Regions from separate parts of the Streptomyces sp. BHT-5-2 genome, predicted to be linked through region 1. Evidence: riboswitches for the same ligand, from Rfam matches in the RefSeq annotation. Region 1 holds a riboswitch; the other holds the start of a gene.
The links. A riboswitch is a leader RNA that binds a small molecule or an ion and turns the genes downstream of it on or off. The one in region 1 is predicted to bind cobalamin.

Region 1 (7,528 bases):
GAGCAGTCCCGGCTCGAACGCCTTCACCCCCTCGGCGAGTGCTCGCTCGATGTCGAGCGCGCCGACGAGGCGGTCCTCGGACGCGCCCACCGGAAGCTCGACCATGCGGGCCGGCCGGGACTCGGCGGGGCCGGCGTCGTGCCGACCGTCCGGGCACTGCGGATCGGGGGAGAGCGGGTCGCAGCTGAAGCGGCAGCCCGCCACCACCGGCACCTCGGGCACGAGATCCGCCAGGGCGCGCACGGCGGTGCTCTTGGCGGTGCCCTTCTCGCCACGGACCAGGACACCGCCGACCGCCGGGCTGACGGCGTTCAGCAGCAGCGCCAGCCGCAGGTCGTCCATGCCGACGACGGCGGTGAACGGATACCGGGTGCTCATGTGGTGATCACTCCCTCAAGTGGCTTGCGTCCGTTGCCGGTCGAACTGTGTGCGCCGTGCGGCACGTTGGCCCTCACGGCGCCCCCGGAGGAACGAACGGCAGCCCCTCCGGCACCCCCTCCTCGATCAGCCGCAGCAGCGCCTTGGTGTCCGCGTGCTCCTCGATCAGATCGCCCAGCCGGTCCAGTTGCTCCTCGCGCAGCGCGCCGAAGCGGGTGTCCGGCGCCGGCACGAACCGGCGGCCGGCCGCCCGGGCCACCGCCCGCAGGAACGCCCGCCGGAACCCGTCGCTCTCCAGGGAGCCGTGCCAGTGCGTGCCCCACACGGCCCCCACCCGGCACCCGTCCAAGCTGTTTCCTTGGTCATCAGAGATGAACGCCTCGTCGCCCCCGGCCACTTCGGCGACGCCGTGGTGGATCTCGTATCCCTCCACCCGCTCGCCGAGCGCCCGGCCCACCGGCCTCGCGAGGCACTTCTCGCGGGCGAACCGCACCCGGACCGGCAGCAGCCCCAGCCCGTCCACCGTGCCCGCCCGCGACTCGACCTCGTCCTCGATGCGTTCGCCGAGCATCTGGAACCCGCCGCAGATGCCCAGCACCGGACGGCCCTCCGCGGCCCGCCGGACCACCGCGTCCGCCAGCCCGCGCTCGCGCAGCCAGGCCAGCGCGCGGACCGTGCCGCGGGTCCCCGGCAGCACCACCAGGTCCGCGTCGGCCAGCTCCTCCGGCCGGTCCACGAACCGCACCACCACGCCCGGTTCGGCCGCCAGCGCGTCCACGTCGGTGAAGTTGGACATCAGCGGCACCGCGCAGACCGCCACGCGCAGGACGTCCTCGCCGGCCGGCGGCGCCACCACCGACTCGCGGACCGCGCCGCGCAGCGACACCCTCAGTCCGTCCTCCTCGTCGATGCCCAGCCCGTGCGTGTACGGCAGGACGCCGTACGTGGCCCGCCCGGTGAGCCCGCGCAGCATCGCAAGGCCCGGTTCCAGCAGCGTCACATCGCCGCGGAACTTGTTGACGAGGTAGCCGGCGACCAGCTCCTGGTCCTCGGCCGACAGCAGCGCGGTGGTGCCGAAGAACGACGCGAAGACCCCGCCGCGGTCGATGTCGCCGACCACCACGACCGGGATCCGCGCCGCCCGGGCGATGCCCATGTTGACGATGTCGGTGCGCCGCAGGTTGATCTCGGCCGGGCTGCCGGCGCCCTCGCAGATCACCGCGTCGTGGGTACGGCGCAACTCCGCCAGGCAGTCCGTCACGGTGCCCAGCAACTGCTCCTGCCGGCCGGCGTGGTAGCCGCGCGCACTCAGCTCGCCCACCGGCTTCCCCAGCAGCACCACCTGGCTGCTGCGGTCGCTGCCCGGCTTGAGCAGCACCGGGTTCATCAGGGCGGTCGGCTCGATCCGCGCCGCGGCCGCCTGCATCGCCTGCGCCCGGCCGATCTCCGCGCCCTCCCGGGTCACGAACGAGTTCAGCGACATGTTCTGCGCCTTGAAGGGCGCCACCGAGATGCCCTGCCGGACCAGCCAGCGGCAGATGCCGGCGGTCACCACGCTCTTGCCCGCGTCGGATGTCGTCCCGGCCACCAACAGCCCGCCGCCCACGGCCGTCCCGGCCGCCTTCCCCTGCCCGCTCACCGCGTCCCCTTCCCGTTCCCGCGCCGCAGCGCGCCCGCCGCCAGCCGGCCGGCCACCGTGACGCCCAGCGCCAGCAGACCCACCCGCCGGGACAGCCGCACCGCCCGCTCGATGTCGGCCACCGCCGGTGGCCGCGCCCCGCCGTTGAGCACCGGCCGGTGTTCCACCCGCCCGCCGTACGCCAGGGTGCCGCCCAGCCGGACGCCCAGCGCGCCCGCGAACGACGCCTCCACCGGGCCCGCGTTGGGGCTCGGGTGCGCCGCACCGTCCGCCCGCCAGGCCCGCAGCGCACCGCGCCGGTCCGGGCCCACCAGCACCGCCAGCGCCGCGGTCAGCCGCGCGCCCGGCCAGCCGGCCACGTCGTCGAGACGGGCCGCCGCCCAGCCGAACCGCCGGTAGCGCGGCGACCGGTGACCGACCATCGCGTCCAGGGTGTTGACCGCGCGGAACGCCACCAGACCGGGCACCCCGCCCAGCGCGCCCCACACCAGGGCGCCCACCACGGCGTCCGAGGTGTTCTCGGCGACCGACTCCACCACCGCGCGGGCCATCTGCGGCCCGTCCAGCGCCTGCGGATCGCGCCCGCACAGATGCGGCAGCCGCTCCCGCGCCACCTCCAGATCGCCGACGGCCAGCGCCCCGCCCACGGCGCGCGCCTCCCGGCCCAGCGAGGTGCCGCCCAGTACGGCCCACACCGCGGCCGCGGTCAGCGCCGTACGGGCGCCCGGACGGTGTCTCAGGGCGCGCTCCAGCAGTGCGGCGCCGGCGGCCGCGCCGCCCGCGCACAGCACGGTGTGCACCGCCCCGTGGCCCCGGTGGTCGCGCCACAGCCGGCGTTCGACGGCGCTCGCGGCCCGGCCGAACGCGGCCACCGGATGGCCGCGCCGCGGGTCCGCCGCGATCAGGTCACCGAGGAAGCCGAGGGCCGCGCCGCACGCATATCCCGCGTGTTCGCCGCGCATCGGATCAGGCCGCCGGCCGTCCGTGAACGGGTCCTGCGGCAGCGGGAATCGGGGCTCTCGACGGGCAGCCGGGCATGGCGATATGTCCTCACTCAGGGTCCTCGCCCTGGCTCGACGCGACGGCGACCAGAGTCTCCTGGCTCCCGGATCGGCGCCGCCCCCGGCCTTCCCGCCCGTACGGAGTACTACGGACCGTGGCCCTCGCTGGAGGAGCGCTCCCCGGTGACAGTGGCGGGACCGCGCCGGATTCGCACCGGACTTCCTCTGCTGTCGCCGATTGGCCCGGGCAGTCCACCACGGTCCGCGAAGGCCCGTCAACTCGCCCTTGACCTGCTCCGCAGCCCCGCCGCCGGACCTGTGGCCAAGACCACAGGGCGGCCGCCGGCGCACCGGCCCCCGGCCGGACACGCGGACGGGGCGCCCGGCGGCCGCGGCTGCTGCCGCGCCCACCGAACGCCCCGTCCACCGCCGGATCCGCCGGCGCCGGTCTCAGGCGGCGACGATCAGATAGATCCCGTACCCCACCGCCGCCGCGCACAGCGCGAAGGCCGCCAGCGCCCCGGCGCGTGCCCCGGCGGCCGGTGCCGTGGCCGCTCCCTGGCCGTCCGCGGCCGGCTTGCGGGAGGTCCCCACGATCCCGACGGTGAACAGGCCCACGATCCCCACCGTCACCGCGAGGCTGACGCCGAAGACCTGGCCGAGAGCTGCCCAGTCGATGTGCATTCGTAGTCCTTAGGTCCTTTGGAACGGGCGGTCGGCGGTCAGGAGGTGGCCGTCGCGGGCCGGGCGGGGGCCTGGGCGGCAACGGCCGCGCCGTCCGCGTCGGCGGCTGCCGGGGCGGTGGCCACCGCGGCGACCGGGCCCGCAGGGGGAGGGGAGACGGTCTGCAGCGCCGTGGTGACGACCCCGGCCGGCTCCGCCGCCGGACCCTCGTTGACGTTGGTGTGGTCCACCGGCTTGCGCCGGGAGGCCGCCCAGATGCCGCCGCAGATCGCCAGCGCCAGGACGGCGACCGCGGCCACGCCCCAGGTGCCCTGGTCGGCGAGGAACGCGGCCCCCGCGGAGACCAGGCCGGCGGCCGGCAGCGTCAGCCCCCAGGCCACGACCATCCGTCCGGCTGTGGACCAGCGCACCACGCCGCCCTTGCGGCCCAGCCCGGAGCCCATCACGGCGCCCGAGCAGACCTGGGTGGTGGAGAGCGCGAAACCGAGGTGGGAGGAGGCCAGGATGGTGGCCGCCGCGCCCGTCTGGGCGGCGAAGCCCTGCGGCGGCCGGATGTCGGTGATGCCCTTGCCCATCGTGCGGATGATCCGCCAGCCGCCCAGGTAGGTGCCGAGCGCGATGGCCAGGCCGGCGGAGGCGATCACCCACAGCGGCGGGTCGGAGTGCGGGGCGACGACCCCGCCGGTGATCAGCGCGAGGGTGATCACGCCCATCGTCTTCTGCGCGTCGTTGGTGCCGTGGGCCAGCGAGACCAGCGCCGCCGAGGCGATCTGCCCGGCGCGGTAGCCCTTGGCGGTGTCCTCCTCGGCGCGGCCGCGGGTCAGCCGGTAGGTGAGCCGGGTCGCCGCCATCGCGGCGAGCCCCGCGACGAACGGCGCGGCCACCGCCGGGATCAGGACCTTCATCACCACGGCCTGGCCGTGCACCCCGTCGGCGCCCGCGGACACCAGGGTCGCGCCGATCAGACCACCGAAGAGGGCGTGGGACGAGCTGGAGGGGAGACCGGCGAGCCAGGTCAGGAGGTTCCAGATGATCGCGCCGACCAGACCGGCGAAGATCACCTCAGGTCTGACGCCGGCGGTTTCGTCGATGATGCCGCCGGAGATGGTCTTCGCCACCTCCACGGAGAGGAATGCCCCGACGAGATTGAGTCCCGCCGACATCGCCACCGCGACCTTGGGACGCAGAGCCCCGGTGGAGATGGTGGTGGCCATTGCGTTGGCCGTGTCGTGGAAGCCGTTCGTAAAGTCGAACACCAAGGCCGTGACGATCACGATCCCGATGAGAAGCGTGATGTGTTCCATTCACCCAGGCAATCCGTTCGATGGTCAGTGTCGTCGGGAACGTACGGACAGCGGGTGAACGGAAAGTGAACTGGGCCGGGCGTCGCGATGACACCCCCGCAGTGTTCACGCGGAGGTGCCTCAACCGCCACTTCCGCCTCATCCGCCGGCAATTTCCTCGTGCTGGGCCGGGGTACCGTTCCAGCGGTCCTGTCGGCGGGCCGTTGCGCAGATCACCGCGCGCGGCCCGCTCCGCGCCGGACCCCGTCGCCGGACGCCCGTATGCGGCGGGCGGAGCGGTCACAGGTCATGGGTGCCCCCCTGGCGATGCCATGCGAGGAGGTGCGGATCACTCGACGTTAACGGATGATCGGCGCAAGGTGGTCGAACTCCGGCCAATCGCCCGCAGTGGACCGGACATCCCCACGTGGCGGATACCGGGCTTCCGGTGTCGGCGCGTACAGTGCCCCGGCCCGCCCATACGGTGTCGTGCACCGCCCTCGTGCCTTTCCGCACGTCCCGCAGCGTCGCACCGGAGGACACCATGAAGGAGCACCCCGACCACCTCGCCGACGCCTGGCGCGAACTGGTCGCCACCGCCCGCCGGACCGCCGCCGACGGCCTCGTCGTCGGCACCTCGGGCAACGTCTCGGTCCGCGTCAGGGACCTGATCCTCGTCACCCCCAGCGGCATCCCCTACGACCGGCTGGGCCCCGCCGACCTCACCGGGGTGGACATCGAAGGCCGCCCGATCGTCGGCAGACTCCGCCCGACCAGCGAACTCCCGCTCCACCTGGCCGTCTACCGCCACACCCCGGCCACCGCCGTCGTGCACACCCACGCCCCGCACGCCACCGCCGTCTCCACCCTCGTCCCCGAACTCCCGCCCGTCCACTACATGACCGCCGCACTCGGCGGCCCCGTGCGGGTCGCCCCCTACGCCCTCTACGGCAGCGACGAACTCGCCGCCCACATGCTCGAAGCGCTCCGCGACCGCACCGCCGCGCTGCTGCGGAACCACGGCACCGTCGCCTACGGCGACAGCCTCGCCCAGGCCCTGGAACGCACCGCCCAACTGGAGTGGATGTGCCGGGTCTGGCTCCTCGCCGCCGCCGTGCCCGGCCACACCCCCGGCCTGCTCTCGCCCGCCCAGCTCGACGCCGCCGGCGAACGGCTGCGCGGCTACGGCCAGCCCGGCGACGACCCCAGGTAGCGGCCCGCGCGGCACGGCGCCGCCGGTCCGGCCGCCGCTCCCGGCCGTCCGGTGGCCGGGTCCGGCGGCCCTGCGCACACTGGAGGGGTGCGACTGGGTACCGTGGCGGCGGTGACCGCCACCACCGTGGTCGGTGCCGGGGCGGCCGCCGTGGCGGCCGGGCGGTACGCCGGCGACGTTGCCCTGAAACCGTCCCCGGGACACCCCTTCCCGGGCGACTCCCGGCTCACCGTCCACTCCACCGACGGCGACCGCATCGCCCTCACCCGCAGCCTGGTCTCCCTCAGACCCGGCGTCTACGGCCTCTCCGGCGCCGGCTGCCACGCCGTCGTCGGCTCCGTCGTCCACGGCACGCCGCATCCGCCCGACGCCGTCGTCCGCCGCCTGGAGCGGGTCGCCCGCGGCACCCTGCGGCCCGGCGCCCGGATGCGGCTGACCCCGCAGGTGCACATCGGCGACCCCCACGGCGCCCTCGGCCTCGCCTGCGCCGACGTCGACGTCCCCGGTGAACTGGGCGCCCTGCCCGCGTGGTTCGTGCCCGGCGCCCGCGACACCTGGGTCATCACCGTGCACGGCCTCGGCACCACCCGCGAACACCCCATGGTGGTGCTGCCCTTCCTGCACCGGCACCGCTTCCCCGTCCTCGACCTGGCCTACCGCAACGACCCCGGCGCCCCGCGCACCGCCGACGGCCTCCACCACCTCGGCGACACCGAATGGCGCGACCTGGACGCCGCGATCCGCTACGCCGTCCGCCACGGCGCCCGCGCGGTCGTCCTCTACGGCTGGTCCGCCGGCGCCACCATGGCGCTCCGCGCCGCCCTCAACTCCCCGCTGCGCGACCGCGTCTCCGGCCTCGTCCTGGACTCCCCGGTGCTCGACCGGCACGCCACCGTCCGCGCGCTGGCCGCCGCCCGGCACATCCCGCGCGCCCTGCTCCCGCTGGCCGTCCGCGCCGCCGAGGGCCACACCGGACTGCCCGTCGACCGCCCCGCCGACGCCGTCGAGGCCGACGAACTCGACGTGCCCGTCCTCCTCTTCCACGGCCCCGACGACACCCTCGCCCCCTGGGACGCCTCCCGCCGCCTGGCCGCCCGCCGCCCGGAGCTGATCACCCTGCACCCCGTCCCGCACGCCCCGCACGCCGCGATGTGGAACGCCGGCCCGGACCGCTACGAGGAGACCCTGCGCCGCTTCCTCACCCCGCTGATGTGACGCCGCCGGCGGCCGATCCCCGGGCGCCTCCGGATCCGCGGTCGGCGCCGGAGATGGCCGGCCGGACAACTCCCGCCGACCGGAGCGGGACGCCGGGGTGACGCGGGCCCGAAGA
Region 2 (7,528 bases), 570 kb from region 1:
CTCTCCCCGCGCCCGAACCACCGCCGGGTGCCGCCCCCGGCGAACGCCATCGGAGCCACCGCCACCAGCAGCGGCAACGGCAGCAGGGCCAGCCCCACGGCCTCCCGCGCCGCCCGGCCGAGCCGGCTCCCGCGGGCGCGACGGCGGTTCCCTCGCCCGGACTGCATGTGTGTCGCCGTCACATCCCTCTCCCGATCGGATCGCCCCAGGACCGGCTGACATTCTCCCACCCACCCGAACGAACATCCCGGCCGGTGAGTTCTCGTCCCCACCCACCACCCCGAACCGCCCGCCCGCACGCCCACACCGCGCCGTTCCGCCGCTCGGCCCGGGTTTGCAGTCCTGGCCCCAGGGCAAGGTAGTCTGTCGGCTCGGCCAGGGCGCATAGCTCAGCGGTAGAGCGCTGCTCTTACAAAGCAGATGTCACAGGTTCGAATCCTGTTGTGCCCACCACCCGAACCACCCCACCAAAAGGCCCAGGCAACCCCCACCGGGAACCTGGGCCTTTGTCATGCTTTCCGTCCGAGATGGCCTTCCCGTGGCCACGGCCAAGGCCATACGCGCGGGCTGGCTCCCCAGCCTGCCTCTCGAATTCCTCCTGAACCACCACGTAAGCCTGCGAGCAACCGATGGTCAACTACGGCCCGGCATCAGTTGCATGCGAACTGTGATTGGAAGGGGGGTGAAGGTCCTCGCTGATCGTGCAAATCGAAGCCACGGGGTGTGAGTCCCCTGCGAGGAGCTCCAGTTGACCGAGCGGACGGGCGTCGACGCTGGATAGCTGATTGCGTGGCGACCGGCGCCATGGGATCTTGCGATCCGCTAACAAGCGGACGAGTGGGGAGAGTTACGTGGTGAGCACTGAGGCTTCGGCGAGTTGGGACCTCAATCCTGGGGAAACGATCCAGCGTAAGGCGCTGCACGCCAGGTTTGGTGGGCGGACTCAGGGGGGCATCGGGCCGTCCGCCAAGACGCCCAACGTCTTCATCTTCACGGACCCCGTGGCCGGCGAGAAGCACGGGTACTACGACGACTGGATGCCGGACGGCCGCTTCCACTACAGCGGCGAGGGGCAGAAGGGGGACCAAAAGATGGTCTCCGGCAATGCAGCCATAGTCAATCATCGGGAAGAAGGGCGTGCGCTCCGGGTTTTCCAGGGTGCGAGGGGTACGGTCACCTACCGCGGCGAATTCGTTATAGACCAGGAAGAGCCTTGGTGCGAGGCGGATGCCCCAGAGACGAACGGTGGCCCCCTCCGCAAGGTCATCGTTTTCCGGCTGAAGCCAGTGGATGCCAGTCCGCAGAGCCCAGCCACTCGGCTAGGACGCTTGTTGGACAGTGGGCCCAATAAAGTCGACAAACTCCCGATCGAACGGAGTGAGACGGAGCGGACTTTCGTTAACCCGAACCGTGAAGCGTATGTAGCCGAGCGCGCGGAAGGTCGTCTCGTGCGGGGGTTTGCGGACTGGCTGACCAGCAAGGGGTTCGAGTCGCACCGTCATCGGGTCTTTCCTCCGGGGGAGTCCCGGCCATTGTTCACCGACCTCTATTGCGGGGGGCTTGCGCTGCTCATCGAGGCGAAGGGGAGCGTGACGCGGGAGAACGTTCGGATGGCGATAGGGCAGCTGGCGGACTACGGGCGCTTCGTCGATCACTCGACGCGCGCCATATTGCTTCCTTCGAAGCCGCGCGCCGATCTCTTGGCGCTCACGGAAAGCCAAGGAGGGGTAGCCATATGGCCAGAGGGTAGCGGCTATATATGCTCCGATCCGAATGTTCTCCCATAGTCGGGTCAATGCTCCGCACTCCCTCGATTCTCTGCTGTCTGCGTCTTTTCTGTGTTTTGGGTCACCGGAAAACGAAATGAAGTAAGGCGGCCTTGGGTGTATGGGGCTGCGGCGGTCCGGAGGGGCGGTCGCGAGGCGGGACAGACCCTCCGGCTTGCGTCGCGGGTGGCTGGAAGCGGGCGAGTAAGGGCGATTTGGGGGGTTTGGTGTGTGGTGGGGGGCGGGTAGGCTTGAGGGAGACTTGAATGTTCAAGTAAATTGATGGGTGGTTCGTCGGCGGTGGGTGGTGGCCGGCGCGATGGGAGATGGAGGGTTGATGTCTGTTCGGCGGCTCAATCATGCGGTGCTGTACATCCGTGAGGTGGCGCGGTCGGTGGCGTTCTACACCGAGGTGCTGGGGTTCACGGTCGACGTGGAGATTCCGGGGCGGGCGGCCTTCCTGAGCGCGCCCGGTTCGCACAACGACCACGATCTGGGGCTGTTCGCGGTGGGGCCGGACGCGCCCGGGCCGGAGCGCGGCCGGATCGGGCTGTACCACCTGGCCTGGGAGGTCGGGACGCTGGGCGATCTGGCGGCGATCGCGGCGCAGTTGCGGGAGCGGGATGCGCTGGTGGGCACCAGCGATCACCTGGTCTCCAAGTCGCTCTACGCCCGGGACCCGGACGGCAACGAGTTCGAGGTGATGTGGCGGGTGCCGCGGGAGGACTGGCCGGGACCGGATGTGGCGGACCGGCTTCGGCCGCTCGATCTGGCGGCGGCGATGGAGCGCTGGGGCCCGGATCTGTTGACGGGCGCGGCGGCCGGATCGGCCACCTGAGGAGTCGGGCGGCGGGCGTCTCAACGTCACGGATGGCAGGCAGCGGCAGGCGCGGGTCGCGGAATGTGGTGCGGATGAGGCGGTGCGGCCCGTCCCTTCGATGGAGGGGCGGGCCGCGATTCGGTGGGTGGGGGCGGCTATGGGGTGGTGTCGGGTTCGTCGGTGCGCGGGGTTGGGGTGGTGGGCTCGGTGGCTTGGGTGGTCTTGGCGACCTGGGCGACCTCGGTGGGCTCGGTAGTCGGGGTGGGCTCGGCAGGCTCGGTGGTTGATGTGCGGGTGGCCCAGCGTTTTTCGACGCCGCCGAAGCGCCAGTACGCCAGTGCCGCGGCCCACACCACGACGAACAGGCCGACGATGACGAAGCCCACGTTGTCCAGGTCGAGGGCGGAGATCCCCGAGGTCAGCGGGTCGTCGAGGCCGAGCTTGTCGTGCAGGACGGTCACCAGCTCGATGGTGCCGACGAGGAACGCGACCGCGATCGACAGGCCGGTGATGGTGAGGTTGTAGTAGACCTTGCGCACCGGGTTGGCGAACGCCCACTGGTACGCGAAGTTCATGAACGTGCCGTCGAGGGTGTCGAACAGGCTCATCCCGGCGGCGAACAGCAGCGGCAGGCACACGATCGCGTACCAGGGCAGGCCCGCCGCGGCGCCGCTGCCCGCCATCACCATCAGCGTCACCTCGGTCGCGGTGTCGAAGCCGATGCCGAAGAGGAAGCCGAGCGGGAACATCTGCCCCGGGCGGCTGATGGACTTGGTGAGGCGGCCGAGAATCCGGTTCATGAAGCCCCGGGAATCCAGGTGCTGTTCCAGCTCCTGCTCGTCGTACGCGCCCGACCGCATCGCCCGGAAGACCTTCAGGATGCCCACCAGGGCGATCAGGTTGAGGGCGGCGATGAGGTAGAGGAAGGTGCCGGAGACGGTCGTGCCGACCACGCCGAGCGTCTGGTGCGTACGGGAGTTGTCGTCCATCAGCGCGCCGGCGAGCTGGGCGCCGCCCGACACCAGCGCGGCCATCACGACGACCACGCTGGAGTGGCCGAGGGCGAACCAGAAGCCCACCGAGACCGGCCGTTTGCCGTCGGCCATCAGCTTGCGGGTGGTGTTGTCGATCGCCGCGATGTGGTCGGCGTCGAAGGCGTGCCGCATGCCCAGGGTGTATGCGGTGATGCCGAGCCCGGCGCCGAACACCTGGCTGCCGACCGTGTAGTGGCCCGGCACGACCAGGAGGAAGAGCACACCGAAGGCGACGATGTGCAGCGCGGCGATCACGGCCATCAGGCCGGCGGTGCGGACGGTGTCGCGGCGTTGCCAGCGGAACGATCCCGGGGGTCCGGGTATGCCGAGGCGGGGGGTGGGGGTGTTGTGGGGGGAAGGGGAATTGTCCTGCGTGTCAGTGGACAGGGCCATGCGGCCATCACGCTCCAGCACCTCGTGGATCACTTCGTGAGATGCCGTGGCCGGTCTCCTGGCTTACGGGTATCCGCGTCCGCCCCGCCTTCCCGGCCGCAGGCTGCGGTCAGTGGCGCCGTACGCGCACGGGGCGCGCACACGGGGGCGGAAACTCCCCGATCACAGTGGCGAGGGCCGCGCCGGCCTGGGACACGAAGGTCCTGCACCGGTCTTCCCGAACACCACGGCCCGGTCACTGTAGCCGTCATGGCCGGGAACCGGCCATGACGGCCCCGCCCCGGGCGGCCGACCGGAGCGGGGGCGGGCCGAGTTCAGAGCTCCAGGGACGACAGGAAGGCGTGCAGTTCCTGGTCGAAGCGCGGGGTGTTCTCGAGGTTGACCATGTGACCGGCGGCCGGGACGCGTATGCGGCGGGCGCCCGGGACCTGTAGCGCTATGGCGTGCGCGTTGGCCGAAATGTCGGTGGAGTCGAGGTCGCCGTCGAGGACGGCGGTGGGCACCCGTATCTCGCCCAGGCGGTCCGCGGCGCCGACCTCCAGCGGCATACCGGCCCCCAGGCCGTCGGCGTGCACCTCGACATTGGCGGACGCGGAGGCGCGCATCCGCTCCCGGAAGCCCGGGTGCATGGCGGCCGGCGCGCGATACGGCCCGTCCACCCACATCCGCAGGAAGTGCTCCACATAGCGCTCCGCGCCGTCCGCCTCGCCGATCGCGGCGACCTGCTCCCGGATGTGCTCCAGGATGAAGGGGTCGGTGAAGGTGCGGCCGCTGAGCCCGGGCGCGGCCAGGAAGAGGGCGGACACCCGGGACGGGTGGGCGAGCGCGGCGTCCAGCGCGATCCGGGAGCCGTGCGAGAGGCCGACGAGGACGGCCCGGGGTATGTCGAGCGCGTCCAGCAGGGCCACCAGATCGTCGTGGTTGGCCCAGTCGCCGGTCACCGTGGAGGAGAGGCCGTGGCCGCGGGAGTCGTAGCGGACCACCCGCAGGCCGGAGTTGACCAGCCAGGCGAACTGCTCGTCCCACATGTGCTGGTCGAGCATTCCGCCGTGCAGCAGTACCACCGCGGGCCCCGAGCCGGCCGTCTCGTAGAACAGCTCGCCGTCGTCGATCGGTACGGTGCCGTTGTCGATCTCGGACCATGCCTGGAACTCGTGGGTCATTCTGCGGGACCTTCTGTGGGCGTCGGGCGGTCGGTCGGGTGGGCGGGCGCCGCTGGTCGGTGCCCGGTTGCGGGCGATATCGCGGCCTGTGTGGCGTCCAGGGCGGTGGCATCCTGCTTTTCGGGATTGCCGCTTTCCTCCGGGGGAACGCGCGAGCCGTCCGCCAAGTGCCGGAATTCCTCGCCGAGCCGGTCCAGGACCCGCAGCGCCGTGCGGACCTCACCGGTCGACAGGTCGGTCAGCCCGCGGCGGAGTTCCGCCGCCTCGGCGTCCTGTATCCCGCGCATCACCTCCGTGCCCTCGTCGGTGAGCCGGATCAGGGACGAGCGGCGGTGCGCGGGATTGGGGGCCGTCACGACCAGACCCAGCTCCGCCGCGTGATTCACCCAGCGCTGCACCGGCTGTCGGTCCAGGCCCAGTGAGCGCGCCAACTGCGGGACGGTGCGTGGCCCGTGGGCGCGCAGCGCGTCGAGCAGGGCGTGCTCGCCGGCGGTCATGCCGGTGCCTTCGAGCTCGCGCTCCACTGCGCGCACGATCGTCCGGTGCAGCGGCCACAGGCGCCGGATGACGTCGTACAGCAGCTCCTCCGTCGATGCCCTGCCCTCGTCGTCCGCACTCGCATGTCCTCCCCTGGCGCCGTGTCCGGCGGTGTCGCGGCCCCTGGCGTCGCGGCCGTCCGCATCGCCTCCGCCGGAATCGCGTCGACGCGCGTCGCGGCGGTCGGAATGTGCGTCGGTGCCCTCATCGGCACCCCCCTCGATGACACTCATACTGTCATGATGACATCGCTGATGTCGTTTTGGAAGGGGTGTGGAAGCGCAGGCGGAGGCAACGCGCCGCCGCGTGCCGGGGAGTTGGGCGGGGTCAGTCGTCCAGCGGGGGCGGGGCCTCGTCCTCGGTGAAGGAGACGACGAGGTCGGCCCGGGTGCGGGTGGCCGCCACGAGGCGTGCGTTGGCCTCGTCGGAGTTGCGGACGAAATCCTCGGCGTCGACGCGCAGGCGGCCGAACCGCTCATGGCGGTCGATCAGCCGCCGCACCCGCTCCGGGGCGTCCAGCTCCATGAACCAGACCTCGTCGAGCAGTTCGCGGATCCGCGCCCAGGGGTCCGAGTGCAGCAGGAGGTAGTTGCCCTCCGTGATGACGAGTGGGATGTGCGGCGCCACCGGGATGCTGCCGGCGACCGGCTCCTCGATGCGGCGGTCGAAGGTCGGGGCGTAGACGGGCGTGCCGGGTTCGGGGGCGCGCAGACGGGCCAACAGGGCGGCGTAGCCGGCGGGGTCGAAGGTGTCCGGCGCGCCCTTGCGGTCGATACGGCCCAGGCGGCGCAACTCCGCCTCGGCGAGGTGGAAGCCGTCCATCGGGACGAGCGCGGCCTGGCCGGCCAGCGCCGCCGTCAGCCGGACGGCGAGGGTGGACTTCCCGGCGCCCGGCGGTCCGGCGATGCCGAGCAGCCGGCGCCGGCCGGGCGTCGCGGAGGCGGCGAGCCGACGGGCACGGGCGACGAGGTCGTCGAGGTTCATGATGGGACCATCGTGCCTGATGGGCCGGGGTGGGCGCCGGGCGGTCGGGGCGGTTCGCCGGGCGGAGTCCGATTCTGCCCGGTGTGCGGCCAGTAGCATCGTCGGCATGTCCCCGACCTCCGTTCCCGCCGCCTCCTCCGGGCCGCAGCGCCGGCCGCGGGCCGACGCCGAGCGCAACCGCGGCCGGGTGCTGGAGGCCGCGCGGGAGGTGTTCCGGGCGGCCGGCGACGAGGCGCAGATGCCGGAGATCGCCCGCGCCGCGGGCGTCGGGATCGGGACGGTCTACCGCCACTTCCCCAGCCGGTCGGCGCTGATCGCCGCCGTGGGGGAGCAACGGCAGGCGGAGATCGTCGAGTTCGGGCGCAGCCGCTGCCTGGCGTGCCCGACGGCCGCCGAGGGGCTGGCCGCCTACCTCACGCACATCGGGGAGGTGCTGAGCGCCGAGCGCGGACTGTCCGCGGCGATCGAGGCGGCGTTCGGCTCCACCGAGCCGGCCGGGGAGGGGCGGCGGCGCGCGGAGGAGGTCGCCGCGCAACTCCTCGCCCGGGGCAAGGAGGAGGGCACGGTCCGGGCGGACGCCGAGGTCACGGATGTGGTGATGGCGGTGTGCGGGCTGGCCGCGGTGATCCGCAACGGCGCGGGGGACTGGCACCGCTACGTGCGCACGGTCTGCGCCGGGCTGCGGACGTAGCGCGCCCACGGGGGTGTCGTCGCCGGCCCGGGGCCTGTCCGCCGTCCGCGCCGTGCCTCCGCTGCCCCGTTGCCCGTCCCGTCGCCCCGGCTACTCCGCCGCGCCCAGTCGCCACAGGGACGTGACCTCGGCGGCGCGGG

Region 2: linked by a shared signal. The riboswitch ahead of K2224_RS27615 (HoxN/HupN/NixA family nickel/cobalt transporter) and the one ahead of K2224_RS25115 (cobalamin biosynthesis protein) in region 1 are both predicted to bind cobalamin.

Annotation. Positions count from the first base shown of each region.
Region 1 is NZ_CP081496.1:5,660,092-5,667,619, reverse strand. It holds gene K2224_RS25125 (putative cobaltochelatase) at 1-378, opposite strand, end outside; gene K2224_RS25120 (cobyric acid synthase) at 452-2,017, opposite strand; gene K2224_RS25115 (cobalamin biosynthesis protein) at 2,014-2,979, opposite strand; cobalamin riboswitch at 3,109-3,245, opposite strand; gene K2224_RS25110 (hypothetical protein) at 3,469-3,702, opposite strand; gene K2224_RS25105 (inorganic phosphate transporter) at 3,741-5,006, opposite strand; gene K2224_RS25100 (class II aldolase/adducin family protein) at 5,530-6,198, shown strand; gene K2224_RS25095 (alpha/beta hydrolase) at 6,286-7,413, shown strand.
Region 2 is NZ_CP081496.1:6,233,224-6,240,751, reverse strand. It holds gene K2224_RS27635 (hypothetical protein) at 1-182, opposite strand, end outside; tRNA gene K2224_RS27630 (tRNA-Val) at 379-453, shown strand; gene K2224_RS27625 (restriction endonuclease) at 852-1,787, shown strand; gene K2224_RS27620 (VOC family protein) at 2,104-2,604, shown strand; gene K2224_RS27615 (HoxN/HupN/NixA family nickel/cobalt transporter) at 2,742-4,013, opposite strand; cobalamin riboswitch at 4,044-4,257, opposite strand; gene K2224_RS27610 (alpha/beta fold hydrolase) at 4,328-5,176, opposite strand; gene K2224_RS27605 (MarR family winged helix-turn-helix transcriptional regulator) at 5,173-5,946, opposite strand; gene K2224_RS27600 (nucleoside/nucleotide kinase family protein) at 6,041-6,697, opposite strand; gene K2224_RS27595 (TetR/AcrR family transcriptional regulator) at 6,804-7,388, shown strand; gene K2224_RS27590 (class I SAM-dependent methyltransferase) at 7,479-7,528, opposite strand, start outside.